DNA from 3 places in the Herbaspirillum sp. WKF16 genome. Region 2 is predicted to be linked to each of the others. Evidence: predicted binding sites of a transcription regulator. Region 2 holds the regulator's gene; each other region holds the start of a gene.

Region 1 (9,686 bases), 730 kb from region 2:
CGAAATATTGCTCGCACAGCAAGATGCCGATGTCGCCGCGCTGGCGCAAGAGGCTGATGACGCGGCCGATGTCCTTGATGATGGAGGGCTGGATGCCCTCGGTCGGCTCGTCCAGGATGATCAGCTTGGGCTCGGCCAGCAAGGCCCGCGCGATCGCCAGCTGCTGCTGCTGGCCGCCGGAGAGGTCGCCGCCGCGCCGGTGCAGCATTTCCTTGAGCACCGGGAACAGCTCGTAGACCTCGCCCTTGATGCTGGCGGCCTTGCGGCCCGACAGCGTGGCCATGCCCATCAGCATGTTCTCTTCCACCGTGAGCCGCGCGAAGATCTCGCGCCCCTGCGGCACATAGGCGATGCCCAGCTTGGCGCGCTGGTGGGGTTTGAGGCGGGTGATGTCGTGCCCCTCGAAGGTGACGCTGCCCTTGGCCACCGGCAGCACGCCCATCAGGCACTTCAGCAGCGTGGTCTTGCCCACGCCGTTGCGGCCCAGCAGCGAGAGTACGCGGCCCTTCTGCACGTCGAGCGATACGCCGCGCAGCGTGTGCGCCGCGCCGTAGTACTGGTTGAGTTGGTTGACTTGCAGCATATGTTTATCGTCCCGCCTTAACGTCCAAGATAGACTTCGATCACGCGCTCGTTGGACTGCACCTGCTGCATGTTGCCCTCGGCCAGCACCGAGCCCTCGTGCAGCACGGTGACCTTGCCGCCCTGGGCGATCTCCTCGACGAAGCCCATGTCGTGCTCCACCACCATGATCGAATGCTTGCCGCGCAGCTCGTTCAACAGCTCGGCGGTGCGCGCGGTCTCGGCGTCGGACATGCCGGCCACCGGTTCGTCCAGCAACAGCAGCTGCGGCTCCTGCATGAGCAGCATGCCGATCTCCAGCCACTGCTTCTGGCCGTGCGAGAGCAAGCCGGCGGGGCGGCGTTCCTGGCCGTTCAGGCGGATCAGCTTGAGGATCTCCTCGATCTTGCCGATCTGCGCCGAGTCCAGGCGCGCGAACAGCGTGGTCTTGACGCGCTTGTCCATCTTCATGGCCAGCTCCAGGTTCTCGAACACCGTGTGCTGCTCGAAGACCGTAGGACGCTGGAACTTGCGGCCGATGCCGGCATGCGCGATCTCGTACTCGGTCATGCGGGTCAGGTCGATGGTCTGGCCGAAGAAGGCGGTGCCCGCGGTCGGGCGCGTCTTGCCGGTGATCACGTCCATCATGGTGGTCTTGCCGGCGCCGTTGGGGCCGATGATGCAGCGCAGCTCGCCCACCGAGATATCCAGGTTCAGGTTGTTGATGGCCTTGAAGCCGTCGAACGAGACCGTGATGTTTTCGAGGTAGAGGATGGCGCCGTGCGTGGTGTCCACGCCCTCGGGCTTGATGCGCTCGTAGGATGTGCCGTGGTCGGCGTGCGGCGTGTCGACGTTGCCGCCCAGGCCGCCCACGCCCGCGGGCGCCTTGCCGGTATCGATGGGACTCATGCGGCCTCCTTGGACGCGACTTCGCCCTCGGGCGGCGCGTCGCGTTTTTTCAGTTTTTGCGCCAGTCCCAGGATGCCTTGCGGCAGGAACAGCGTCACCAGGATGAAGATCAGGCCCAGCGCGTACAGCCACAGGTCGGGGAAGGCCGCGGTGAACCAGCTCTTCAGGCCGTTGACCGTGAAGGCGCCGATGATCGGGCCCAGCAGCGTGCCGCGTCCGCCCACCGCGGCCCAGATCACCATCTCGATGGAATTGGCCGGCGACATCTCGGACGGGTTGATGATGCCCACCTGCGGCACGTAGAGGGCGCCGGCGATGCCGCAGATCACGGCCGACAGCGTCCACACGAACAGCTTGAACCACAGCGGGTTGTAGCCGATGAACATCAGGCGCGACTCGGAGTCGCGCACGCCCTGCAGCACGCGGCCCAGCTTGGAGGTGACGATCATGCGGCAGAGGAACAGCGCGCCGAACAGCAGCGCCAGCGTCACCAGGTACAGCGCCGCCTTGGTGCCCGGCGCGGTGATGGTGAAGCCGAGGATGCGCTTGAAGTCGGTGAAGCCGTTGTTGCCGCCGAAGCCGGTGTCGTTGCGGAAGAACAGCAGCATGAACGCGAACGTCATGGCCTGCGTGATGATGGAGAAGTACACGCCCTTGATGCGCGAGCGGAAGGCGAAGTAGCCGAACACGAAGGCCAGGACGCCCGGCACCAGCACCACCAGCAGCATGGCGAACCAGAAGTGCTCGGTCATCCACCAGTACCACGGATAGGCCTTCCAGTTCAGGAACACCATGAAGTCCGGCAGGTCGCTCTGGTACACGCCGTCGCGGCCGATGGCGCGCATCAGGTACATGCCGTGCGCATAGCCGCCCAGCGCGAAGAACACGCCGTGGCCCAGCGACAGGATGCCGGTGTAGCCCCACACCAGATCCAGCGCCAGCGCCGCCATGGCGTAGCACATGAACTTGCCCACCAGCGCCACGGTGTAGCTGGAGACGTGCAGCGCGCTGCCGTCGGCGAAGGCCAGGTTGCAGATCGGCAGCAGCGCCAGGATCACCGTGCAGACCACGATGCCGGTCCACGCGGGTTTGGAAAACAAAGAGGGTCGCATCAACATGGTGTTCATTCCACGCTCCTGCCCTTGAGTGCGAAGAGGCCTTGCGGACGCTTCTGGATGAAGACGATGATGAACACCAGGATGGCGATCTTGGCCAGCACAGCGCCGGCCATCGGCTCCAGGAACTTGTTCACCTCACCGAGGCCGAAGGCCGCGATCACGGTGCCGGCCAGCTGGCCCACGCCGCCCAGCACCACCACCATGAAGGAGTCCACGATGTAGCCCTGGCCGAGGTCGGGACCGACGTTGCCCAGCTGCGAGAGCGCCACGCCGCCCAGGCCCGCGATGCCGCAACCCAGGCCGAAGGTCATCATGTCGATGCGGCCGGTGGACACGCCCACGCAGTCGGCCATGCGGCGGTTCTGCGTGACGGCGCGCACGAACAGGCCGAGGCGTGTCTTGTTGAGGATCAGCCACACGGCGAACACCACGAACAGCGCGAAGAACACGATCACGATGCGGTTGTAGGACAGCACCAGCGAGCCGAGCACGGTCACGCCGCCCGACATCCAGCTGGGGTTGGCCACTTCCACGTTCTGCGCGCCGAAGATGGAGCGCACCGCCTGCATCAGCATCAGGCTGATGCCCCAGGTGCACAGCAGCGTCTCCAGCGGGCGGCCGTAGAGCCAGCGGATCACCAGGCGCTCCAGCGCGATGCCCACGGCGGCGGCGACGATGAAGGCGGCCGGCAGCGCGACCACCAGGTAGGCGTCGATCGCGCCGGGGAAGAACTTGCGGAACACCAGCTGGCACACGTAGGTGGTGTAGGCGCCGATCATCAGCAGCTCGCCGTGCGCCATGTTGATGATACCCATCAGGCCGAAGGTGATGGCCAGGCCCAGCGCCGCCAGCAGCAGCACGCTGCCCAGCGAGACGCCGTAGAACAGCTTGCCGGCGAAGTCGACGATGGACAGGTGGCGATCCAGCGCGGCCAGCGTGCGCACGGCTTCGATGCGCACGCCCTCATCGGGCTCGGCGTAGCTGCCGTCGGGGTTCTTGGCCAGCATCTGCTCCAGCGCCGGCTTGAGCGAGGCGTTGGTGGTCTCGGCCAGGGTCTTCACCGCGGCGCGGCGCACGGCCGGATCGGCCGCATGCAGGTTGGCGGTGGCCTGCACCTGTTGCAGGACGTCCTTGATCTGGGCGTCGCCTTCCTTGGCCAGCGCCTTCTGGATCAGCGGCAGCTGCGCCGGGTCGGCGCTCTTGAGCAGGTCGCCGGCGGCAGCCAGGCGCTCCTCACGTTTTTCGGAGAGCAGCTTCAGGCCCGAGAGCGCGCCGTCGACCGCGCCGCGCAGGCGGTTGTTGACGGTCACGCCTTCGGCGTCGTCGGGCGCCGGGCCGCTCTGGCCGGTGGCCGGGTTGAAGGCATTGCCGGCGTCGTCGACGATCAATACGTCGCCGGCCGGGGTGGCATACAGGGCATCGCTGTTCAATGCCTTGAGGACCTTCACCGCATCGTCGCTGGCGAGCGCGGCAATCTGGTTGACGGCGTCGATACGCGCGTCGGGGTCGTCTCCGCCAAGCGGCTTGAGCAATGCCGGATCGATGGCCGCGCTGGCGGCCAGCGCGTGCGCGCAGAGCCACATCGCGAACGAGGCGCGTAAAAGCTTGATGGCTGTTTTCATTTTTGGATATTCCCAGGCGCCCGGGCGGCGTTGGGCAAGATGCCGGACGGCGGGCGGATCTGTCGGATCGTGGTGGGTGTTGCCGGGGGCGCGCCGGTTGGCGCGCCCTGCCGCAATTACATCTTCTGCTTGCCTTCGTTGCCCGGGATGTACGGGCTCCACGGTTGCGCGCGGATGGTGGTCTTGGTCTTGTTGACCACGTTGAACTGACCGTCGGCCTTGATTTCGCCGATCATCACCGGCTTATGCAGGTGGTGGTTGGTCTTGTCCATTTCCAGCTCGTAGCCGGACGGCGCCTTGAACTTCTGGCCGCCCATGGCTGCGATCACCTTGTCGGTGTCTGTGGTCTTGGCCTTCTCCACGGCCTGCTTCCACATGTAGATGCCGACGTAGGTGGCTTCCATCGGGTCGTTGGTCACGACGGTATCGGCATTGGGCAGGTTCTTGGCCTTGGCGTAGGCTTTCCACTTCTTGATGAAGGCGGCATTGACCGGGTTCTTCACCGATTCGAAGTAGTTCCAGGCCGCCAGGTGGCCCACCAGCGGCTTGGTGTCCACGCCGCGCAGTTCTTCCTCGCCCACCGAGAACGCCACCACCGGCACGTCGGTCGCCTTCAGGCCGGCGTTGCCCAGTTCCTTGTAGAAGGGCACGTTGGAGTCGCCGTTGATGGTGGAGATCACCGCAGTTTTGCCGCCGGCCGCGAACTTCTTGATGTTGGCGACGATAGTCTGGTAGTCGGAGTGACCGAACGGGGTGTAGACCTCGTCGATGTCGGAGTCCTTCACGCCCTTGCTGTGCAGGAAGGCGCGCAGGATCTTGTTGGTGGTACGCGGGTAGACGTAGTCGGTGCCCAGCAGCACGAAGCGCTTGGCGCCGCCGCCTTCCTTGGACATCAGGTATTCGGTGGCGGGAATGGCTTGCTGGTTGGGCGCGGCGCCGGTGTAGAACACGTTCTTCTCGAGTTCTTCGCCTTCATATTGCACCGGGTAGAACAGCAGGCTGTTCAATTCCTTGAACACCGGCAGCACCGACTTGCGCGACACCGAGGTCCAGCAGCCGAACACGACGGAAACCTTGTCCTGCGAAATCAGCTGGCGCGCCTTTTCGGCGAACAGCGGCCAGTTGGAGGCCGGGTCGACGATTACCGGCTCCAGCTTCTTGCCCATCACGCCGCCATTGGCGTTGATTTCATCGATGGTCATCAGGGCCACGTCCTTGAGCGACGTCTCGGAGATCGCCATGGTGCCCGAGAGGGAGTGCAGGATGCCGACCTTGATGGTGTCCGCGGCGAACGCGGAGGGCAGCCAGGAGGATGCGGCCAGGGCGAACGCGCCCAGTGCGGTGGCTTTCAGTACGGTACGACGTGACATGTTTGCTCCCTCGGGAAAAAAGTTCGGATAAGTTTTTTTCACTGCCCAGCTCTAATAGCAGAATGCGTGCCAATGCCCGGCTGTCGCCGGTGGCCGTGCATCAAAGCGGGGCGCACGCGAGGGAGGCGCGGTGCGGGATGTTGTCAATGCAGTCGGATTTGCGCACCAAACGCGGGCGACTTTGTCGACAAGCCGGATCCGGCGCGACGACGCTCACCAAGCTGGCGCGCGGCGATGCCCGATGTTGGGGCGGGCGCCGACCGTGCGGCCGGGACGGACAAGGCAGGCGCGAGGCGCCGCTACGGCGGCGGGGAGGGACTCAGCGCAGGATGACCCGCTGCATGAACTGGCGGATCGGGAACTCGATCATGCTCTGCACCGCCGGCGGCAATTCCAGCGGCCGCATGATCATCTTGATGGTGGTCTCGGGTTTGAGGTTCACGCGCACAGTACGGCTCATGCGCGAGGCCAGCGCCTTGACCCGCGCCGGGTCGGCCGCCAGCGCCGGGTCGTGGACCCGCACCACATGGCGGATGGCGCAGTCGGCATCCTCGTTCTTGAGCTCCAGCGTGCGCCGGCCCAGGGTGCCCAGCACGCGTGAGCGGCCGACGTTTTCCAGGCTGCGGTAGCGGCGGAAGTACTTGTAGAAGTGCTTGTAGTGATTCACTTCGTCGTTGGCGATCAGGCCGGCCAGGTGCTTCAAGACCGGTTCGTCGGCGGCGCGCGCCAGGGCGCGGTAGTAGGCCGAGGTGCCGGTCTCCACCACGCAGCGCGCCGCCAGCTCCAGCGCGCGCGAGGGCTCCAGCAATTCCACCTTGCAGTATTGCGAGTACTCGTCGAGGAAGCCGCGGTAGGCGCGCTCCCAGTCGAATTCCGGCCACACGTACTGGACATAGGCGCGCAGCGCGGCGCCGTGCTGCAGTTCTTCCTTTTCCCATTGCTCGCGCAGCCAGCCCTCGACTTCGGCGTCGCCCCGGTAATACTCCACCAGGTTGTGCGTATAGAGGTCCGAGCCGCTCTCGATGAAGGAGGCGCAGGCGACCAGGTAGAACAAATCCTCGTTGCCGCGCATGCGCGCCACGTCGATGCGCGTGAAATCGATATCTTCAACGGTCCAGTGTTTTTTTTCTTCGCGGCTCGACGTCATCTGCTGCTCCCTGGCAATGGTTGGCATGCAGATATGATGCGGCGCCGAATCTTTGGTTCAGGCAATACGGCGCCGCGCCGGCCATCTTTGCATCGTCCGGGGAGTCGTCAGCCGATTGTCAGCGCGCTGCAAGAATGCGCCGACAGCGCCAGGGGAAGCCGTTGCCCTGCGGCATCGCCGCAGGGGCAAGTCAGAAGTGGCCGGTGGCGTCGCTGCCCAGCACCACGCGGTTGCGGCCTTGGTATTTGGCGTGATAGAGCGCCTGGTCGGCAATGCGCAGCACGCGTTCGGCGGCCAGTTGCTCGTCGGGCTGCACGGCGGCCACGCCGATGCTGGCGGTGATGTAGCCGAAGGGCGAATCGGCGTGCGGGATCTTCAGGGCGAAGATGGCGTCGCAGATGTTCTCGGCCTGCTGGATGGCGCTGCCGGGATCGCTCTCGGCGACGATGATGACGAACTCCTCGCCGCCGTAGCGCGCCACCAGGTCGGTCGCGCGGCGCGAGCTTTGCTGCAGCACGCGCGCCACGATGCGCAGGCATTCGTCGCCGGCCTGGTGGCCGTAGCGGTCGTTGTACTTCTTGAAGTAATCGACATCCAGCATCAGCAGCGCCAGCGGCTTGGCGGAGCGCACCGCGCGTCGCAGCTCGTTGGCCAGCGCCTCGTCGAAGCGACGGCGGTTGGCCACGCCGGTCAGGCCGTCGGTCGACGACAGCGCCTCCAGCTTGCGGTTGGCGCGCTCCAGCTCGCGCGTGCGCAGCGCCACCTGTTCCTCCAGTTGTTCCTTGTTCTGGTGCAGCTTGCTGGCCATCTGGTTGAACTTGCGCGACAGCACCGAAATCTCGTCGCTGCCGCCTTGTTCGACGCGGATGTGCGAATTGCCGCTCTCGGTTTCCTTCATCACCATGATCAGCCGCTTCAGGGGCGCCGTGATGCTGCGCGCGATCAGCGCCGACAGCAGCAGCGAAGCGGCGAAGCACAAGAGGCCGATGCCGATGATCTTGTTGCGCACCGAGCGCGTGTCGGCGTTGAGGCGATCGGCCGGAGTGGCGCTGACCACCAGCCACGAGGTGTGAGGCACGCGCGCGATGGCCGCGTAGTAGGGCCGCTTGTCGGCGTCGGCATAGGCGATGAAGTCGCTCTCGCGGCGCTCCGCCTGGCTGGCGGCGATGCCTTGCAGCAGCGCCGGGTCGGCGGTTCCCGTCCCGCCCTCGCGGTTCTGGACCACCACCGTGCCGTCATTGGCGTCGACGATGAAGATGCTGGAGTCGTAGCCCAGGTCGATGCCCTCGAAGATGCGGAAGAAGTAGTTCGGCCGCACTCCCACCAGCAGCAGGCCGGCATCGCGGTTGTTGCCGGTGAAGCGGATCTGGCGCAGCATGGCCAGGCTGCGTTGGCCATGGCCGGCGTTGTAGAGCGTCCACCACGGGCGCCCGGCGAGGTCGGGCGCCTCTTCGGCCAGGCGTCCCACGCTGTTGGCCAGCGGCGCGAAGATCTGCGGATCGATCACCCGCCGGTTGCGGTCCAGGATGTATTTCTGGCTGACGTAGGAGAAGGCGCCGTAGGTGTCCAGCAGCACCTTGCTGATGCCGGTGCGGGCGGCGGCGCTGGCGGCCTCGTCGTTGCCGTAGTAGTCGGCCAGCAGGTGCTGCAGGCGATCCGACAGCGCCAGCTCCTCGCTGGTGTCCTCGATCTTCTCCATGCGCAGCAGCAGGTTCTGCGAGATCTGCTTGACCACCTGCATCGAGTACACCCGCACCCGCTCCTGGGTGGCGTTGCTGCTCTCGCGGTAGGCCAGCAGGCCCGAGACCACCAGCGGCAGCAGCGAGACCAGGATGAAGGAATTGATCAGCCGATAGCGGATGTCGATCTTGCGCACGAAGCGCAGCAGGCGCAGGTCGGCGCGCTTGCGCAGGTGGGGAGTGTCGCTCATCCGGTTCATTTGCGGTCGATGCGGGCTTGGCCGGCGATCGAAGCCTGCAGCGCGCGCGCGGCTCCATCGGGAGATTTCCTGCCGGACAGCACGCCCTGCAGCAGCTCGTGCAGCACCTCTATCGTATTGGCCGGCAGGTAGGAATAGTAGAGGCCGGGGCTGCGTCCGGCCGGGTCGGCGCGCACCATCTGCTCCACCAGCGAGAACAGCGCGCGGTCGCCGCTGACCTCGTCGCTCGCCCTGCCGAAGGGCGGGATGTTCTGGCGCTTGCCTTGCCAGATCGGCATGCCCGGGCCGTACAGGAAGTCGATGAATTGCCTGGCCGCCTTGCGGTTGCGCTCACTGCTGGCTTGCGCCACGGCGAAGCCGGTCTCGCTGCCCAGCACCGGGGTCAGCGCCTGGCCTCGATCGTTCCAGGGCGGGGCGAAGACGCCGGCGCGCACCTCGCGGCCGTGCATCAGCGCGCCGGCCGCCCAGCTGCCCTGGAACGCCATCGCCACGCGGCCTTCTGAGAACTGGCGCAAGGTGTCGTGGTAGCCGGCGCGCATGCAGTCGGGCTGCACCAGCTTGTGTTCGGCCAGTTGGCGCAGCTTGCCGAAGATGGCGGCGCCCTGCGCGTTGTCCAGCGCCAGCGTGCCGTCGGCGATGCGCTCGCGCCAGTCCGGAAGCCGCGCCGCCACGCTGTTGGCGAAGCCGTAGCTGAAGGGGCCGTTGCCCAGCATGTTGGGGAAGGCGCCGGATAGCGCCAGCGGCGTGAAGCCGGCTTTCCTCAGCGCCGCGCCGGCGGCCAGGAACTCGCTGAAGTCGGCCGGCAGCTTGTGGAGGCCGGCGCGCTCGAACATGTCGCGGTTGTAATAGATGAGCGTGGTGGCCAGGCCGTTGGGGATGCCGTAGCGGCGTCCGCCGGGCGAGGTCCAGGCGTGCTGCAGGATGCCCAGCATCTGGCCCCAGGCCGACGTGTCGGCGACGTCGGCCAGCAGGCCCTGGTCGGCCAGCGCGGCGGTGTAGGGGTTGGGATTGACCGAGACG
Region 2 (9,686 bases):
GCTGCAGACCTTCGCCGCCAACGACGGCGCCTTCAACCGCGAGCATTTCTTCGGGCAGACTCCCGGCACGCGCGCCATCGGCGCCACGCTGACCGACGAGGAGATCAACCGCCTGCGTCGCGGCGGCCACGACATGAAGAAGATCTTCTCGGCCTACCAGGCGGCCGCCGCCCACAAGGGCCAGCCCACCGTGATCCTGGCGCAGACCAAGAAGGGCTATGGCATGGGCGCGGCCGGCGAGGGCAAGATGACCACGCACCAGCAGAAGAAGCTGGACGAAGAGAGCCTGCTGCAATTCCGCGACCGCTTCAAGTTGCCGCTGACCGACGAGCAATGCCGCTCGCTGGCCTTCTACAAGCCGGCTGACGACAGCGCCGAGATGAAGCACCTGCACGCCCGCCGCGCCGCCCTGGGCGGCTACCTGCCGCGCCGCCAGGCCGGCGCCGCCAGGCGCGCGGTGCCGGCCATGGAGGCGCACAGCAAGTTCGCGCTGGAGGCCGACGGCAAGGAAATGTCGTCCACCATGGCGCTGGTGCGCCAGCTCGGCAACCTGTTGAAGGACAAGGATTTCGGCCAGTACGTGGTGCCCATCGTGGCCGACGAGGCACGCACCTTCGGCATGGCCAACCTGTTCCGCCAGGTCGGCATCTATTCTTCCCAGGGCCAGCTCTACGAGCCGGAAGACATCGGCTCCATCCTGTATTACCGCGAGGCCAGGGACGGCCAGATCCTGGAAGAGGGCATCACCGAAGCCGGCGCCATCTCCTCCTGGACCGCCGCCGCCACCGCCTACTCCGTGCACGGCACGCCGATGCTGCCGTTCTACATCTACTACTCGATGTTCGGCTTCCAGCGCATCGGCGACCTGATCTGGGCCGCGGCCGACCAGCGCGCGCGCGGCTTCCTGATCGGCGCCACGTCGGGGCGCACCACGCTGGGCGGCGAGGGCTTGCAGCACCAGGACGGCAACAGCCTGGTGACCGCCGCCTCGATTCCGAACTGCGTCTCGTATGACCCGGCCTACGCCTACGAGCTGGCCGTGATCATCGACGACGGCATGCGCCGCATGATGGAACGCGGCGACGACGTGTTCTACTACGTCACCGTCACCAACGAGAACGAGGCCCAGCCCAGCATGCCGGCCGGCGTCGCCGAGGGCATCCTGCGCGGCATGTATTGCCTGGGCAGGAAGGCGGGCGCGCAGGCGCGCCTGCTGGCGTCCGGCCCTATCCTCAAGGAAGCCCTGGCGGCAGCCGAGCTGCTGCGCCGTCACTGGCAGGTCGAGGCCGAGGTCTGGAGCGTCACCAGCTATACCGAGCTGGCGCGCGACGGCGTGGCTGCGCAGCGCGATCATCGCCTGTGCGGCGCCGACGTCCAGCCGTACGTGACGCAACAGCTGCAAGACAGCGCCGCGCCGGTGATCGCGGTGAGCGATTACATCCGCGCGCTGCCGGAAAGCATCCGCGCCTTCGTGCCGGGCACTTACGTGACGCTGGGCACAGACGGCTTCGGCCGCAGCGATACGCGCGTGAACCTGCGCGACTTCTTCGAGATCGACGCGCGCTGGATCGCCTATACCGCGCTGACCGAGGTGTTCGCCGGCGACCGCGCCAAGCTGGCGGCGGCCGCGCTGACGCTGGGCATCGACACCGCCCAGCCGCTCTCGACCACGGTGTGAACGCGCCCGCGCATGCATGAATGCCGGCGCGCGGATTGAAAATCTCTCATCGAAGCCGGCCGATGCGTTTGCTATAGTGAAAGCCGCCTGCACGCCGCAGGCGGCTTTTTCATTGCCGCAGCGGCGCGCGCACATCCACCGACAAGACAAGACAGGAGTAGACACCATGGCAGCACCGAAACGAATCGCGCTGGTGACCGGCGCAGGCTCCGGCATCGGCCGGCAGATCACGCTCGCGCTGCTGCGCGAAGGCTACGGCGTGGCCCTGGCCGGACGCCGCCAGGATGCGTTGGAAGAGACCGTGAAGCTGGCCGGAGAGCATGGCGCCAACGCCCTGGTGGTGGCCGCCGACGTTACCGACCCGGCCTCGGTGAAGAAGCTCTTCGCCAGCACCAAGGAGCGTTTCGGCCGCCTCGACCTGGTGTTCAACAATGCCGGCATCTTCGCGCCGCCGGTCTCGCTGGAGGAGTTGAGCGTGGAGCAGTGGAAGTCGGCGGTGGACATCAACCTGACCGGGGTCTTCCTGTGCACCCAGGAGGCCTTCCGCATCATGAAGGACCAGACGCCGCGCGGCGGGCGCATCATCAACAACGGTTCGATCTCGGCCCACGCGCCGCGCCCGTATTCGGCCTCGTACACTGCCACCAAGCACGCCATCACCGGCCTGACCAAGGCCACCTCGCTGGATGGCCGCGCCTACGATATCGCCTGCGGCCAGATCGACATCGGCAACGCCGCCACCGACATGACCACGCTGATGAAGAAGGGCACGCTGCAGGCCGACATGTCCACCAAGGTTGAGCCGACGATGGATGCCGAACACGTGGCCCGCGCCATCCTCTACATGGACAGCTTGCCGTTGGACGCCAACGTGCAGTTCATGACGGTGATGGCGACCAAGATGCCGTTCATCGGGCGCGGTTGACCTGGCGTGCAAGGTCAATGAGGGACGAAAAAAAACACGCCTCGGCGTGTTTTTTTTATGACGGCTTCAAACCTTGCCACTCCGGCGTCAGCTGGTGCCCGATGTCGAACAGGTCCAGCACCCGTCCCAGCGTATGGTCCACCATCTCTTCCAGCGATTGCGGCCGATGGTAGAAGCCCGGCAGCGGCGGGAAGATCACGCCGCCCATTTCGGTGACGGCGGTCATGTTGCGCAGGTGAGCCAGGTTGAAGGGCGTCTCGCGCACCATCAGCACCAGGCGGCGGCGCTCTTTCAGCACCACGTCGGCGGCGCGCGTGATCAGGTTGTCGGACAGGCCATGGGCCACCGACGCCAGCGTCTTCATCGAGCAAGGGGCGACGATCATGCCGGCCGAGGCGAACGAGCCGCTGGCGATCGAGGCGCCGACGTCGCGTGCGTTATGCACCACGTCGGCCAGCGCTTCGACGTCCTTGCGGCCGAGTTCGAGTTCCTGGTGGAGATTGAGTACGCCGGCGTCCGACACCAGCAGGTGCGTCTCGACCTGCGCATGGCCGCGCAGGTGCTGCAGCAGCCGCACGCCGTAGATCGCGCCCGTCGCGCCGGTAATGGCGATGATCAGGCGCTGGCGCGGCATGCGGTGCGGAGGGGGAGAGTCAATGAAACAGGGGCGGGAAATCAGCCCTTGATCAGGGTCTGCAATTCGCCGGAAGAGTACATCTCGTTCATGATGTCCGAGCCGCCGATGAACTCACCCTTGACGTACAGCTGGGGAATGGTGGGCCAGTTCGAGTATTCCTTGATGCCCTGGCGCACGTCCGGGCTTTCCAGCACATTCACGGTCACGATGTTCTCGGCGCCGCTGGCCTTGAGCAGCTGGATGGCCTTGCCCGAGAAACCGCATTGCGGGAATTGCGCGGTGCCCTTCATGAACAGCACGACGGGATTTTGGGTGACGGTTTCTTTGATCCAGGATTGGACGTCGCTCATGGCTATGCCTTAAAAAATGGGTTGATTGCCGACATTATAGGGAAAAGCCGGCATTCGCGTTTGAAAGCGGGGCGCGCCGGCGCATCTTCGCACGTCCTTGTTGCCTGCTGGACAGTGGAGGGCAAGGGCGGCTTCTGCTTGCTTCAATTCCAAGATTGGGGCGCGGGAGCTGCCTTCAAGAAGGGGCTGCCAATGTCGCGCATGACCGGCGCGAACTTGCGGCTCGCCACATATTATTTAAATCGTTTGCAACATCTCCTGGCGGCGATCGCACGAGAAATTGCGTGGCGGAAATGAAAAAGGGCGCTTGCGCGCCCTTTCCTCGTGATGGCGGATCCAGGTCCGCGTTTGCCGCGCCTTATGCGCCGGCCGCGCCAGCCGCCTCAGCCGTGTCTTCCGGCAGGCGCTTGGCCATGGAATGGTGCTCCTGCAGCCGGTCCTTGTGCTTGATGACCTGGCGGTCGAGCTTGTCGATCAGCGCGTCGATCGCCGCGTACAGGTCGTGGGCGATGCTCTCCGCGTGCAGATCCTTCCCCTTGATGTGGACGTTGATTTCCGCCTTTTGGCGCTTTTCCTTCTCTGTCAGTTTGTCTACGCTCAGGATGACGCTGACGTCGATCACATTGTCGAAATGGCGCTTGATCCGTGCCAGCTTGCTCTGCACGTATTCCCGGATGGCGGGGGTCAGTTCGAGGTGATGTCCACTGATGGTCAGATTCATACAACACTCCTATCGTGAAGTCACTGGAGGTTCGTGCACCTCATCCGATACACCGGATAGCACAGCGTTTGTGTCTAAGGGCATGGACTGATGCCTGAACACAGCGACGGCTGCAAAGTACTACAGAAAAACTGAGAAAGCTCAGAGGGATTTGCGGAGATTTACCGGCGGAATTTTCAGCACTTCGCGGTATTTTGCGACGGTACGTCGCGCGACCACCATGCCTTGTTCTGCCAGCATATCCGCAATCTTGCTATCGGATAATGGGGTCTGGGGGTTTTCTGCTCCTATCAACTGTTTGATCAGCGCCCGGATCGCAGTGGAGGATGCTTCGCCTCCGGTTTCCGTCGCGACGTGGCTGCCGAAGAAGTATTTCAACTCGAACATGCCATGTGGCGTCAGCATGTATTTCTGAGTTGTCACGCGAGAGATTGTGCTCTCGTGTAGACCCAGTGTATCAGCAATTTCACGCAGCACAAGGGGCCGCATGGCGACAGCGCCATGCGAAAAGAAGTTTCTTTGACGTTCGACAATTGCCTGTGCGACTCGCAAAATCGTATCGAAGCGCTGCCGCATGTTTTTGATCAGCCACTTGGCTTCCTGCAGCTGTGACGTGAGGGAAACTTCGCCTTTGGACTGCTTCAGCGCGCTGGCGTACATCGCATTGACGCGCAGCTTGGGCATCACGTCATGGTTCAGCAGCACCTGCCAGCCGTTCTTTGTTTGCCTGACAATCACGTCCGGCACCACGTAGTCGGAGGCGTCGCGCGCGAATTCCGCGCCCGGGTGCGGGCGGCATTGGCGGATCACGGCCTGCGCCTCGCGCAGGTCTTCGTCGTCGCAGTCGAGCGCCTTCTTGATCTTGTTGAAGTCGCGCTGGGCGAACAGCGGCAGGTAATCCTCGACGATCTTCAGCGCCAGCCGGCGTGTCACGAAGGCCACCTTGGGCATGCGCCGGATCTGCAGCGCCAGGCATTCGCTGGGGCTGCGCGCGCCGACGCCGGCCGGGTCCAGGCTCTGCAGCAGCTTGAGCGAGATCGAGAGCTCATCGAGGTCGACGCCCAGTTCTTCGGGCAGGCGCGAGAGGATGTCTTCCAGCGGCTCTTCCAGGTAACCGCTGTCGTCGAGCGCGTCGGTCAGCAGTTCCAGCAGCGCGCGGTCGCGCAGCGTGCGCGCGGTGAGGCGGATCTGCTCCAGCAGGTGTTCGCGCAGGGTGATCTCGTGCGCTTCGAGCTGCGGCCGGGCGTCTTCGTCGTCGGAAGACTTGCCGTTGCGCGCGACGTCGTCGAAGCTCCAGTCGGACTCGCCGCTGACGCTGTTGTCGGGCGTGTTGTCCTGGTGCTCGAAGTTGGCCTCGCCGTCGCCGCCGGGCGCAGCCGGTTCGGCCGCGGCCTCGCCGGCGGTCTCGGCGACGCCGGAGGAGGGCGTCGCCGAGATCGCGCCGTCGGCCAAGAGGCGCACCGAGTTGTCGAGCGCATCGTCGAGGCGCTCGAGCAGCGGATTGTCGGAGAGGATCTGTTCCAGTTCCTGGTGCAGTTCCAGCGTCGACAGTTGCAGCAGCCTGATCGACTGCTGCAATTGCGGCGTCAATGCCAGGTGCTGCGAGGTGCGTAACTGGAGCGACTGTTTCATCTGGCGTTCAGGAAGCCGCGTGGCCGGCTGTGGTTGCGTTCTTGCGTGTGGGGTGGTGCAGTGTCGCGGTCTGGCGCCGCGCTCACATGCGGAAGTGTTCGCCCAGGTAGACGCGTCGCACCGATTCGTTGGCGATGATGTCGTCCGGGCTGCCGCTGGCCAGCACCGTTCCCTGGTTGATGATGTAGGCGCGGTCGCAGATGCCCAGCGTCTCGCGCACGTTGTGGTCGGTGATCAGCACGCCGATGCCGCGCTCCTTCAGGAAGCGCACGATGCGCTGGATCTCGATCACGGCGATCGGGTCGATACCGGCGAAGGGCTCGTCCAGCAGCACGAAGCGCGGGTCGGTGGCCAGCGCGCGGGCGATCTCGACGCGGCGGCGTTCGCCGCCCGACAGCGACAGCGCCTGGCTGTCGCGCAGCTTCTCGATCTGCAGCTCGTGCAACAGGTTGTTCAGGCGGCCCTCGATCTCGTCGCGCGACAATGGCTTGCCGTTTTCGCGGCGCAGTTCCAGCACCGCGCGGATGTTGTCTTCCACCGAGAGCTTGCGGAACACCGAGGCTTCCTGCGGCAGGTAGGACAGGCCCAGCGTGGCGCGCTGGTGGATCGGCAGGCGCGAGATGGCGGCGCCGTCCAGGTCGATCTCGCCGCCGTCGGACGGCACCAGGCCGACGATCATGTAGAACGAGGTGGTCTTGCCGGCGCCGTTGGGCCCCAGCAGGCCGACCACTTCGCCGCTCTTGACTTCCATCGACACGTCGCGCACCACCTGGCGCGCGCCATAGCTTTTCTTCAGTCCGCGGACGACCAGCGAGCTCACCATCTTATTGGCCCTTCCCGGGCTGGGCCGGTTGCGCGGGTTGCGGTTGCGGCGCCGCTTGCGCCGGCGGCGGGTTCTTCGGCTGGATCACCGCGGTGATGCGGCCGGCCCCAGGCTTGCTCTCGCCGCTGGCGGAGTTGTTGACCGAATAGAACTCGGCGCGGCTGTCGTAGGAGATGAACTCGCCGTTGACCTCGTCGGTGACGCGCTTGCCGTCCATGCGCTGGATGTGGGCGCGGTTGAACAGCTTGGAAATCTCGGTCTGTTCGGAGTATTCAATGCGCTCGGCCTGGCCTTCGATCCACAGGTCAGGGCCGCCGTCGCGCTTCTGGCGGAAGCTGGCCAGCGCACCTTGCGCGGCATACAGCACCGCGTATTCGTAGCCGTACTGGTCGGTGGTCAGCACCACGCGGCCGGCCTTGATCAGCAGCGTGCCGCGCGTGAGCACCACATTGCCGGTGAAGGTCTTCACCTGGCGTACATCGTCGTACACCATCTGGTCGGCCTCGATATTGGTCGGCTTGGTGGTGTCGGCCTTCTCGGCGCGCGCCACGCCGCATGCGGCGGCCAACAGCAACAGCGGCAATAAGAATGAGCGTTTCATAGATTCCTGTCTGGTCGGGTCTGTTCGATCTTGTTGTAATGGAGGCTCAGCGTTTTTTCGGCGCCGGTTCGTAGTGGCCGCGCACGTTGCCGAACAACTGCACCACCTGCGTGGCGTTGTTGGCGGTCATGCCCACCCCGGAGAGGCGGGTGGTGCCCATGGTCATCACCACCGGCTTGTCGGTCTTGACCACTTCGTCGTCCGGCAGCAGCAACAGGTATTCCGACACCAAGTGCATTGGGTCGCGTCCATTGGCCGCGCCGCGGATGGCGTTGGCGTTGCCGTACATGTGGATCTTGCTCTGGTCGTCGGTCACGCGGGCGGTGTCCGAATACAACTCCATCGGCGGCTTTTCCTTGTCCAGGCTGTGCACCACCGGCTTGGTGATTTCAAAGGAATCGTCGGCGGGGAAGTGGACCATCTTGAGGCCGGCCACGTCGTAGCGCGGCAGCCCGGTCGGCCCCAGCTTCACGTAGCTGAAGTTTTCCAGGTAGTAGTCGGGTTTGCTGCGCGGTCGCTCGACCAGTTGCCGGTCGCCGTCGGTGCGCAATACCTGCAGCACCCAGAAGCTGCCCAGCGCCAGCGCGACCAGCGTCACCAGGATCACGCCCAGGCGGATGCGTGCGGCCGCGCGTTCGCCGCTGCGGTTGCTCATGCCAGGTACGGCGCCAGCGCCGCCTCGTAGTTGCCCTGCGCGGCCAGCACCAGGTCGCAGACTTCGCGCACCGCGCCGTTGCCGCCGGTGGCCGTGGTCACGTAATCGCTGCGCAGCTTGACCTCGCGGTGGCCGTTGGCCACGCAGGCCTTGAAGCCGACGCGCGTGAGCACCGGCAGGTCGATGACATCGTCGCCCAGGTAGCCGCAGTCGGCGGCCGCAAGGCCGGTGTGCTGCAGCAGCTGTTCGAAGGCCTGGCGCTTGTCGTGCACGCCCTGGAACACGTGGGCGATGCCCAGGTCCTTGGCCCGGCGCAGCACGAACGGCGACTGGCGCGCGGTGATGATGGCCGCAGCCGTGCCGAACTGCTGCATCATCTTGATGCCGTGGCCGTCCAGCGCGTTGAAGCGTTTCACCGACTCGCCGTCTTCGCCATAGAACAGACCGCCGTCGGTCAGCACGCCGTCGACGTCGAAGATCATCAGCCGCGTCGTCGCGGCCCTGGCCAGGACGGCGGCGTCGAAGGTGCTGGCGAACGGGCTGGCGGGCGCGGCTGTCATCAGATCACCTTGGCGCGGGTCAGGTCGTGGATGTGCAGCGCGCCGGTCAGCACGCCCTGCGCATCGGTCACCAGCAACTGGTTGATGCGGAATTCTTCCATCAGCTGCACGGCGTCCACCGCCAGCTGGTCCTGGTTCACGGTGCGCGGGCCGGCATGCATGACGTCGGCGATGGAGAACTTGCTGAAATCGTGGCCGCGTTCCAGCAGGCGGCGCAGGTCGCCGTCGGTGAACACGCCGATCGGGCGGAAGTCATCGTCGACCACCGCGGTCATGGCCATGCCCTTGCGCGTGATTTCCATCAGCGCGGCCGACAGCGAGACATCGGGGCGCACCGCCGGGATCGCCTCGCCGCTGCGCATGACGTCGCGCACGTGGGTCAGCAGGCGGCGGCCGAGCGCGCCGCCCGGGTGGGAGCGCGCGAAATCTTCTTCCATGAAGCCGCGCGCGTCCAGCAGCGACACCGCCAGCGCGTCGCCCATGGCCAGCGTGGCCGTGGTGCTGGCCGTGGGCGCCAGGTTCAGGGTACAGGCTTCCTTGTCCACCCCGACGTTGAGGTGCACGGCCGACATCTTCGCCAGGCTCGATTCGTCATTGCCGGTCATGCCGATGATGACCGCTCCCATGCGCTTGACGATGGGGACGATGGCCAGCAGCTCGGCGGTTTCGCCGGAGTTGGAAATGGCGATGAAGACGTCTTTCGGCGTCACCATGCCGAGGTCGCCATGGGCGGCTTCGGCCGGATGCATGAACAGCGAAGGGGTGCCGGTGGAGGCCAGGGTCGCGGCGATCTTGCGGCCGATGTGGCCGGACTTGCCGATGCCCGAGACCACCGCGCGGCCGCGGCATTCCATCAAGAGACGTACGGCCTGGGCCAGCGGTTCGGTGCTGTCGTCGGACAGGCGGTTTTTCAGCGCGAGGATGGCATCGGCTTCGATCTGCAGGGTCTGGCGCGCCAGTTCGATGGCGCGGCGGGCGTCCCCGGCCGAAAAAGATGCGGGCGTGGTTTTGTCATCGGTTACACTCATAACCGAAGTATAAACGAATTAGCAAAGCAAAAAACTTGCCAGATGTAAGGGAGTGCCCGATTGACGAGCGGGCGAT
Region 3 (9,686 bases), 2.0 Mb from region 2:
GGCACGTTCAGGTTGTTCCACTCGTCCCATACCCAGAAGCCGATGCCCACGCCGCCGGTCAGCATTTCGGCCGCCACGATCACCAGCCAGGCGGTACCGATGGACAGCCGCACGCCGGTCAGCATGTAGGGCAGCACCGAGGGAAACAGGATCTTGGTCAGGATCTTCCATTCCGACAGGTTCAGCACGCGCGCCACGTTCATGTAGTCCTGCGGCACGCGCTGCACGCCCACGGCGGTGTTGATGATCATCGGCCAGATCGAGCAGATGAAGATCGACCAGATCGCCGCCGGGTTGGCCGACTTGAACACCAGGAGGCCGATCGGCAACCAGGCCAGCGGCGAGACCGGGCGCAACAGGCTGATGATGGGGCTGAACATGCGCGAGAGGAATTCCACCCGGCCGATGGCAAATCCCAGCGGGATGCCCACCAGCGCCGCCAGGCCGAAGCCCACGCCCACGCGCTGCAGCGAGGCCAGGATGTTCCAGCCTATACCCTGGTCGTTGGGGCTGTTGCGGTAGAAGGGATCGGCGAACATGCTCATCGCCTCCTTCAGCGTCACCAGCGGCGTAGGGAAGCTGCTGTTCTTGATGGCGATGATCTGCCATACCAGCACCAGCACCGCCATGCCCAACAGCGGCGGCACGATGCGCATGAAGGCGTTGCCGCCCAGCGGCTTGCTCCTCGCCTTGCGCATCGTCGCGGCTGCCGGCGCGGCCTGCGCCTCGTTGGCCGCCGGCGCGCGCGCGGCGGCGCCGGCCGGCTTGGCGTTATCGCTCATGATGCTCTCCACGGCTGCGCTCATCGGTTTCCCCTTCCTCAGACTTTGATCTTGAAGGACTGCGCGTAGGCGGCGGGATTCTTGCCGTCCCACACGACGCCGTCCATGAACTTGGAGCTGCGCATGACGTCCTTGGGCAGCGGCGTCTTGGTCATCGCCGCAGCGTCCTTGTACAGGTCGATCTGGTTGACCGACCTGGCCACGGCCAGGTAGTCCGGGTCGCTCTTCAACAGGCCCCAGCGGCGGTGCTGCGTCATGAACCACATGCCGTCGGAGAGGAACGGGAAGTTGACCTGGCCGTCCTCGTAGAACTTCATGTAGTTGGGGTCGTCCCAGGTCTTGCCCAAGCCGTTCTGGTAGCGGCCCATGATGCGCTGGTCGATCACGTCCTTGCTGGTGTTGACGTAGGACTTGTCGGCGATCACCTCGGCCATCTTGTTCTTGTTGGCCAGCGAGGCGTCGATCCACTTGCTGGCGTCGAGGATGGCGGCCATCATCGCGCGGCAGGTGTTGGGGTATTTCTTGACGAACTCCAGCGAGGAGCCCAGCACCTTCTCCGGGTGATCCTTCCAGATGTCCTGGGTGGTGGTGGCGGTGATGCCCACGCCGTCGACGATGGCGCGGTGGCCCCAGGGCTCGCCCACGCAGAAGCCGTCCATGTTGCCGACCCGCATGTTGGCCACCATCTGCGGCGGCGGCACGGTGATCACCTTGGCGTCCTTCATCGGGTTGATGCCGTTGGCGGCCAGCCAGTAGTACAGCCACATGGCGTGGGTGCCGGTGGGGAAGGTCTGGGCAAAGGTGTATTCGCGCTTGTCGGTCTGCATCAGCCTGGCCAGCGAGGCGCCGTCCACGGCGCCCTTGTCGGCCAGCTTCTTGGACAGGGTGATGGCCTGGCCGTTGTGGTTCAGGCCCATCAGCACCGCCATGTCCTTCTTCTGCCCGCCGATGCCCAGCTGCACGCCGTAGATCAGGCCGTACAGCACGTGGGCGGCGTCCAGTTCGCCGTTGGTCAGCTTGTCGCGCACGCCGGCCCAGGAGGCCTCCTTGCTGGGCACGATCTTGATGCCGTATTTCTTGTCGAAACCCAGCACCGAGGCCATCACCACCGATGCGCAGTCGGTCAGCGGGATGAAGCCGATCTTGACCTCTTCCTTCTCCGGTTTGTCGGAACCGGCCGCCCATGCGCCACCGGTGGCTAATCCCATCATGCTCGCTCCCGCCGCGATGCCCGCGGTCTGAATGATCTTGCGGCGCGTGCCGTTCACCGGCTCGGCCCCACTTGCCACGTCTGCCGCCTTGTCCGCCTGCCCTTTGAAGTCCATAGCATTTTCCCCGTTGCGAATTGATCTGAACCGACCCATAGCTGCAAAACAAAAAAGGCGTATCCGGCATGGATCGCTCCATGCCGGAAGACGCCTTTGTCTTGGTCGACGCGACCGCCGTTGGCCGCGTCTGGTGCGCACTCGTTGCGCTATGCAGGGGGAATCAGCAAAGACTGTGCCAAGCGTCGCAAAAAGATACGCGCGGGCCTCGCTTTGCCTATGAAGAAGGCACGTCGGCGAGCGCCTGGCAGGGCCGCAGCGGGCCTGCCAGGCGCGGCTGCAGCGCGATCAAAACGGGCGCGGGGCCGCACCCGTTTTGTGCTTTGCACCAAGTTGGCGGAACGAAAAGAATGGAAGGGAGCGGCCGGCAAGGCCGGGCCGGGCTGTTCAACCCAGCAGATCCTCGGCGTCCAGCAGGCGCTGGGCCACTTCCGAGAGCTTGAGGTTGCGGTTCATGGCCATGCTGCGCAGCTTCTGGTAGGCCTGCTCCTCGGACAAGCCCTTGCGCGCCATCAGCACGCCCTTGGCGCGCTCGACCAGCTTGCGCTCGGCCAGCTTGTTGCGGGTATCGGAGAGCTCGGCCAGCAGTTTCTGTTCCTGGCGGAAACGCGCCAGCGCCACGTCCAGCACCGGCTTGATGCGCTCCGAATGCAGGCCGGCCACGATGTAGGCGGTCACACCCGCGGCCATGGCGGCGTCCATGCTGCCGGTGTCGTCGTCCTCGGTAAACATGACGATGGGGCGGCGTTCATCGCGGGTAGCGATGACGATGTGCTCCAGCACGTCGCGGGCGTCGGACTCGGCTTCGATGATGATCATGTCCGGCTGCAGGCTGGCGATGCGGTCCGGCAGCGAGAGATCGGCCGGCAGCGCGGCGACGATGTTGTAGCCGGCGTCCATCAGCCCGGTGCGCAGCGCCTCGGCGCGCTGTTCGGCCTGCGCATGCGCGGCCTCGTCATGGTCTTCTTCCAGGTGCGGCACGGAATTGACGATGACGATGCGCAAGGGGCGGCCGCTGGGCGGCGTCGATGAGCTATCTGGCTTCATTGAAGGACGAACTGGCTATCGGCTTTGGTGACAACTCAACAAATCAAGTCCGCTGATCCGTTCCAACGGTTGCGCTGCAAGGCAGCATGCGAATGACGGCCGGAATAGTAACCCATTGCCGCTCAAAAAACATGCATGACCGCAAAAACACGGCAGCCCGCCATCAGGAGTTTCAAGCAAATTCCGCACCATTGCGCCATGGCTCATCTTCCTCTTCGCCCACGCCGCAGCTCGCCTTTTCCTACAGGAAATCGGGATCCACGCTGATCGCGCCGGCAAGAATGCACGTCCTATGATGCATCAGCTTGCACGGCCGACCGGAGTTCCACGCTCCGGCATTACAACACCCTCGCACTACGGAGACCGCTCGACATGAATACCGACCTGCTGCCCCCCGCCCCTGCTCCCGCACCCCGCTCGCACACCCGTAAGCGCCTGCGCGCCGTGAGCCTGCTTTCCGGCGCCGCCGCGCTCGGCCTGTTCGTCCAGGGAGCACACGCCGATCCCTCACCGGCGCTTGACCGCTTCAGCCTCTCGGTGGGCGGCTACTACGTCGACCCGACCTTCAACATCAAAGGCAATACGCGCTACGGCTCGGCCGAAAGCGGCGACATCGACCGCAACCGCACCACCCTGCCGCGCGTGCGCGCCGAGTTGCTGCTAGGCGACAGCCAGGGCCTCTCGTTCGATTACTTCCGCTACCGCAACGACTACAACTACTCCACCACGCGCTCGTTCAACGTCGGCGGCACGCCGGCGATCCTGTCCGGCGCCGCCAACGCCAACATCGAGGTCGACTTTGCCTCGCTGGCCTACAAATGGTGGCTGGGGCACGGCAACGATGTCTTCGGCATCGGCGTGGGCGCCGGCTACTATCGCGCGCACTACGACCTGCAGGCCAGCGGCGTGTTCAACGGCACCACCGGCTCGCTGAGCGAAAACCAGACCGAGAAGACCTTTGCGCCCCTGCTGGAACTGGGCTGGAAGCACGCCTTCAGCCGCGACCTGCGCATCTACGCCGAAGCCTCGGGCGTGAAGAAGAACTGGGGCACGGTCACCGGCCATATCTACGGCGCGGCGCTGGGCGTGGAGTGGTATCCGCTGAAGAACCTCGGCGTCGGCGCCGACTACGGCATCACCCGCATCCACATTGATCGCGACGGCGGCAACTCGCAGGCCGCCGTCGACGTCAAGCTGACCGGGCCGTCGGCGTACGTGAAAATGCGTTTCTGATAACACCACGATTTCCCGTCACCAATAACAAAGGAGAACGACCATGACACTCGGCACCATTCTGCTCATCATCCTGATTTTGATCCTGCTGGGCGTGATCCCGGCCTGGCCGCACAGCCGCGGTTGGGGCTATGGCCCAAGCGGGATCGCCGGCACTGTAGTGATCATCCTGCTGATCCTGCTGTTGCTGGGCAAGATATAACGCCCGGCAATTTCATTTCCACAGCCCAAGCCTGATACCATCCCTCCTGCGGATGGGAGCGCGGCGCGGTCGGTGCCCTGTCACCGGCCGCGCCGCGTTCTTTTGCGCCCGGCCGCCGGACTACGGCCGCCGCCGGCGCGTTTGCCAATTTCCAAGAAGAGGTCCAACCATGAAGAACAACATCCTCGCAGTTTCCCTCCTCGCCCTGGCCGCGTTGTGCGGCGCCGCCCATGCGGCCGAGGAAGATGTTTCCGCCGCCGATCCGGCGCGCTGGTACACCCCCGACGATACACCCAAGGCGCGCTACCAGAACCTCACCAAGGAGGCCAATGCGGCCTACGGCGAGGCGGTGCTCGACTGCAAGGGCAAGCGCGGCAAGGAGCTCAAGGCCTGCCGCGGCACGGCGGCCGCCGCGAAGAAGGACGACATGGAGCGCGCCAAGCGCATCTACAACGACTACAAGGCCAACGCCCCGGCCTCGTGACCAGGGCAGGCCCGATGCACGCAAAAAAGCCGGCATGCGCCGGCTTTTTCATTGTCGGCGCCGCAGCGCCGAAGCGTGATGACGGTCGGGCGGCTCAGCGTCCAACCTGGTTGCCGATCACGCCGCCCACGGCAGCGCCGCCGACGGTGCCCAGTCCGCTGCCGCCGGTCAGCACCGCGCCGCCGACCGCGCCGACGCCTGCGCCCACCGCAGTATTTTTGTCACGTTGGGACATGTTGCTGCAGCCGCTCATCGCCGAGAAGGCAAACACGGCAACCGATGCGACAGCGAGTTTTTGAATTGTTTTCATGACTGCACCTCATTGAGAAATGTGGGAGTAAGTTGATCGGGCCTCAGGTCATCGGCCGCATGATCACGATGGGATGGCCCGGCTCGGCATGATCGCGATAGTTCTGGGGTTGCAGCGATTCATCCTTGCGGCCCGGCTTGGCGGCGCCCTCTCCGGCGGCGCCGCGCACGATCACCGCGTTGCGGATCGACTTGGAACGCTTGGCCTGGCCCATATCCATGTATCGGAATTTCTTTTGCCCCAGCTTTTGCAGCTGGACCGGATCCACCGGCATATGGCGCTCCATCACCGAGGAGGACCAGCGCGAAGCGGAGACTTCGGCCGGAACATCCAGATCTTGAGCGCCGGCCTGCGAAGCCGCAGCCGACATGCCAGCCAGAAGGCAGAATCCAATTAGTGTTCTTTTCATGATCCCTCCAAAAGGCCAGTGAGGCGGCCGTAGGCAAATTGCGTGCTTAAGGCAGAACTCTTTGGCGTTTCGCCGCTCTATCGCACAATGGGCACATGGTGATGGAAAATGCTGCACCACAAAATCAGCTCATTCCGATTTTGGCGTAGGATTTCTCCTACGCGCGCGGCGTCACGCGCTTAAACGAGGGCCGCGACGGCAATTTGCCGCCGCAGCCCGCTCGTTCAGTGCTTCATCGATTCCTTGGCATCGCCGTAGCTCTTCTGGACGTTGCCTTCAACCTGCTTGGCTGCGCCCTTGACCTGCTGGCTCTGGTTGCCTGTCATCTCACCGGTCTTTTGTTGCACCTTGCCGGCTGCTTGCTTCACGCTACCCTTGACTTGGTCCTTGTTCATGATGGCTCCTTGAAGGTTGAAACGAGAACCGGCACTGGCATCAGCCTTGCGCCGGCATCGCCGCGCCTTGGTTCAGGCAGGTGGCGACGATGAATTCATGGTAGCGATGAGCCGCTGCGGGCGGCATAAGAAAGCCCCGCTTTCGGACGTAGGAGAAAACGAAAACAGGTGCAGGAATAAGGCACCGGCCCGGCTCGCCGAGATGCGCCCAGACGCGCCGCCGGCAAGAAAAAAGCCGCCCGGGGGCGGCTTTTCTTCATCGCGGGCAGGCCTTGCTCAGCTCTCTTCGGTGGCCGCCATGTCGGGCTGGATCGGCAGGCTGATGGTGATCAGCGCCCCCTTGCCCGGCGTCGAACGGATGTCGACCTTGCCGCCGAAATAGGTGGCGCGTTCGCGCAGCCCGCGCAGGCCATAGGTCTTGTGATTGTCTCGCCGCTCCTCGGGAATGCCGACGCCGTCGTCGCGCACCGTCAGCGCCACGTGGTCCTCGTCGACGTCCAGGATCACATCCACTTTCGACGCCTTGGCATGCTTGGTGACGTTGTTGAGCATCTCCTGCAGCATGCGGTAGATGGCGATCTCCATCTGGTGGCCGACCGTCACGTCCTCGTCCGGCAAGCTGGCGTGACAGGCGACGCCGGTGCGCTCATGCAGCTCGTCCAGTTGCTCGGAGATGGCCGCCTTCAGGCCGAACAGGTCCAGGGTATTGGGCCGCAGTTCGGTCTGGATGCGCCGCGTGGTGGCCACCAGCGACTTCATCAGGCCTTGCATGCGCCCCTTGCGATCGGTCCACTTCTCGTCCGGCGGCAGCACCTGGTAGACGCCCTCCAGGTGCATCGACAGCGCGGTCAGCGAAGCGCCCATGTTGTCGTGCAACTCGCGGGCGATGGCGCGCTTCTCTTCCTCGCGCACGGTCTCCAGGTGGTTGGTCAGCTCGCGCAGCAGCGCGGTACGCTGCACCACGGTCTTTTCCAGCTGGCTCTCGCGCTGGCGCAGCACGTCCTCGGCCTGCTTGCGCTCGGTGATGTCGGTGCTGATGCCGATCACCCCCTGCACGCTGCCGTCCTTGCCGAACCAGGGCACCTTGGCGGTCTGGAAGGTGACCACGCCTTCAGGCAGGTGCATGGTCTGCTCCAGCTTCTCGGGCTTGCCCGACGCCATCACGCGGCGGTCGTCGCGATCGACCCGGTCGGCCTCCTCTTCCACCATGAACAGCTCGCGGCTGGAGCGGTACATGGTTTCTTCCCAGGTCTTGCCCAGCTTGTGCAGCGTGGCCGGGTTGGCGAAGATCATCAGGCCCTGGCGGTTCTTGACGAAGATGGGATCGCTGGTGCTTTCGCTGACGGCGTTGAGCAACGCGCTGGTCTCGGCCAGCTTCTGCGCATTGCGGGTGCGCTCGCCGTACTCACTGTCGAGCCGGCTGGCCGAACCCCAGAAAATGAAGAGGATGATGACGCCGTTGATCAGCGTCAGCGTCGGCAGCAGCAGCTCCGGCACGATCCAGCCATTGGTCATGCCCCAGTTCAGCAGCAGGCTGAAGGCCAGCAGCAGGAACAGGGTCTGCGGCAGCAGGCGGCGCAGCATCTGCCCGCCCGGTGCCATGCGCATGATCACCGCCATGACCGGATGGCCCGGCCGCGCCATCAGCAGGGCCGCGCCCATCAGGGCGAACACCATCGCAGAGAGCAGGGGTACCGGCAGGTAGAAGTCGAGATAGGTGAACTGCGCCACGCCGTAGATATAACCCACCAGCGGGATCGCCGCCAACCCGATCAGGGCGAAGGACAGGTACTCGGAAGGATAGTAGCCGCCCAGGAGGCGCCAGTCGTGCAGCAACAGGATCGCCGCCATCAGCACGAAGCCGATCGACAGCAGTGGCGGGATCACCAGCGGCGAGATCGGATGCGCCTGGTCCACCGGCAGCCAGCCCAGGCCATACAGGCCCCCATGCACCAGCGTGGCCAGGCCCAGCGCCAGCAGCAGCGCCGACAGCAGCTTCACCAGTCCATCGATGCGGGCGCTGCGCACCGAGACGTTGACGCAACGCAGGTAGAGCGCGCAGGCGCCCAGGATGAAGCCGGCCGCGGTCACCTCGCCGACGGCCAGCAGGTCGGCCAACAGGTGGCGATATTCTTCTTGCAGGAAGCCGGCCACCACGACCACCACGCCAAACAGGATGACCGCCATGGCCAGGCCCATGGCCAGCGTGATCATGCTGCTGTAGTGGGAATGGGAAGCCGCGAAATACTCGGCCGATGCGTTGCCCTGCATGTCGGCCGAGGGCGGACGGGCGCCGCCGTTTTTGTTTTGCATCGTCGGGGATCCCCTGCTTTTAGAACTGTTCTTTGTTTGCCGCTATCGCCGCTGCGCCGACCTGCCCCGGCAACGCGATAGCCCGCTGCGCAAAATTATGCAGCAAAACCCGGCTCAGGCTCCACCGGCCGGCGCCGGATCGGACGACGAGGGAATGTAGCCCGCCAAGCCCATCTTCTGGCGCGCCAGCTTCTCCAGCAGGTCGCACAGCAGCGGCAGCTCGGAAGACTTGTCGAAGAAGTGCTGCACGCCGCATTGCTGGCCTACCCGGCGATAAGTGGGACTGGCGTGGTTGCTGAACACGATCTTGACCTCGCTCTGGCGGCGCGTGTTGGAGCGCGCCAACGACTGCAGCAGACTCATGCCGTTACCTTGCCTCAGCTGGATGTCCAGGATCAGCACATCGTAGCTGTGCTGCTGGAGGTGCTTCAGCGCCTCGACCTCGGTCTCGCAATAGCCCGCCAGCTTCACGCCCGCGATCTCCGACAGGCTCTCCACGATGAGCTCACGCACGTCCTCCGAGTCTTCCACCAGGAAGATACGCAGAGGCGCGTTGCCGCTCTCGCGGGCCGCCCATGTGTTGAGTTTGTCGTCCATGATCCGTCGTGCTTTCCTTGCCTGTCGCCGATTGCCGACGGCGGCACCTTGAGTGCGCCCCTTCCTTGGAAGGCGTCAGTCGATCAGGTTGTTCTTGATTGCGTAATAAATGATGTCCGCGTTGTTGGTCATACTCATCTTCTGCAGCACGCGCGAGCGATAGGTGCTGACGGTCTTCACCGACAGGCACAGTTCGTCGGCGATCTGCGTCACGCCCTGCCCCTGCCCCAGCTTGTAGAAGATCTCGTACTCGCGCTGCGACAGCGTCTCGTGCAGCGGCTTTTCCGAGTCGACCGGTTCGCTGGTCAGCAGCTCGGCCACGCCGTAGCTGATGTACTTGTGCCCGCGCAGGATGGTGTTGATCGCGTTCACCAGTTCGGTGGCCAGCGCCTCCTTCTGCACGTAACCGCTGGCGCCGCTGCGCAGCACCTGCACCGCATAGCGGCTCTCCGGATGCATCGACAGCATGAGCACCGGCAGGTCGGGCTTCTCGCGCTTGATCTGCTTCAATACCTCCACGCCGCTCTTGTCGGGCATGGCGATGTCGAGCAGCACGATGTCCCAGTCTTGGGTCCGCACCAGGCGGATC

Evidence for each region. The regulator sigma-54, encoded in region 2, starts transcription at its own class of promoters, with help from an activator protein. The targets are predictions, from matches to a motif close to TGGCANGNAANCTGCTTT.
Region 1: a site for sigma-54 is predicted at 5,635-5,652, ahead of urtA (urea ABC transporter substrate-binding protein). Genes of this name have one in related genera too.
Region 3: a site for sigma-54 is predicted at 3,328-3,345, ahead of Herbaro_RS05015 (ANTAR domain-containing response regulator). Genes of this name have one in related genera too.

Annotation. Positions count from the first base shown of each region.
Region 1 is NZ_CP118632.1:4,845,648-4,855,333, reverse strand. It holds gene urtE (urea ABC transporter ATP-binding subunit UrtE) at 1-583, opposite strand, end outside; gene urtD (urea ABC transporter ATP-binding protein UrtD) at 601-1,470, opposite strand; gene urtC (urea ABC transporter permease subunit UrtC) at 1,467-2,597, opposite strand; gene urtB (urea ABC transporter permease subunit UrtB) at 2,594-4,210, opposite strand; gene urtA (urea ABC transporter substrate-binding protein) at 4,327-5,580, opposite strand; gene Herbaro_RS21865 (ferritin-like domain-containing protein) at 5,900-6,727, opposite strand; gene Herbaro_RS21860 (GGDEF domain-containing protein) at 6,918-8,657, opposite strand; gene Herbaro_RS21855 (ABC transporter substrate-binding protein) at 8,663-9,686, opposite strand, start outside.
Region 2 is NZ_CP118632.1:4,115,516-4,125,201, reverse strand. It holds gene mdeB (alpha-ketoglutarate dehydrogenase) at 1-1,678, shown strand, start outside; gene Herbaro_RS18610 (SDR family oxidoreductase) at 1,845-2,603, shown strand; gene Herbaro_RS18605 (UbiX family flavin prenyltransferase) at 2,659-3,237, opposite strand; gene grxD (Grx4 family monothiol glutaredoxin) at 3,279-3,590, opposite strand; gene Herbaro_RS18595 (hypothetical protein) at 3,576-3,887, shown strand; gene hpf (ribosome hibernation-promoting factor, HPF/YfiA family) at 3,949-4,311, opposite strand; gene Herbaro_RS18585 (RNA polymerase factor sigma-54) at 4,453-5,943, opposite strand; gene lptB (LPS export ABC transporter ATP-binding protein) at 6,026-6,766, opposite strand; gene lptA (lipopolysaccharide transport periplasmic protein LptA) at 6,768-7,367, opposite strand; gene lptC (LPS export ABC transporter periplasmic protein LptC) at 7,414-8,022, opposite strand; gene Herbaro_RS18565 (KdsC family phosphatase) at 8,019-8,582, opposite strand; gene Herbaro_RS18560 (KpsF/GutQ family sugar-phosphate isomerase) at 8,582-9,610, opposite strand.
Region 3 is NZ_CP118632.1:1,109,494-1,119,179, reverse strand. It holds gene ntrB (nitrate ABC transporter permease) at 1-806, opposite strand, end outside; gene Herbaro_RS05020 (CmpA/NrtA family ABC transporter substrate-binding protein) at 821-2,107, opposite strand; gene Herbaro_RS05015 (ANTAR domain-containing response regulator) at 2,495-3,154, opposite strand; gene Herbaro_RS05010 (hypothetical protein) at 3,527-4,387, shown strand; gene Herbaro_RS05005 (DUF3309 family protein) at 4,431-4,589, shown strand; gene Herbaro_RS05000 (hypothetical protein) at 4,759-5,073, shown strand; gene Herbaro_RS04995 (YMGG-like glycine zipper-containing protein) at 5,168-5,383, opposite strand; gene Herbaro_RS04990 (hypothetical protein) at 5,427-5,792, opposite strand; gene Herbaro_RS04985 (CsbD family protein) at 6,017-6,187, opposite strand; gene Herbaro_RS04980 (PAS domain-containing sensor histidine kinase) at 6,464-8,500, opposite strand; gene Herbaro_RS04975 (response regulator) at 8,615-9,097, opposite strand; gene Herbaro_RS04970 (response regulator) at 9,173-9,686, opposite strand, start outside.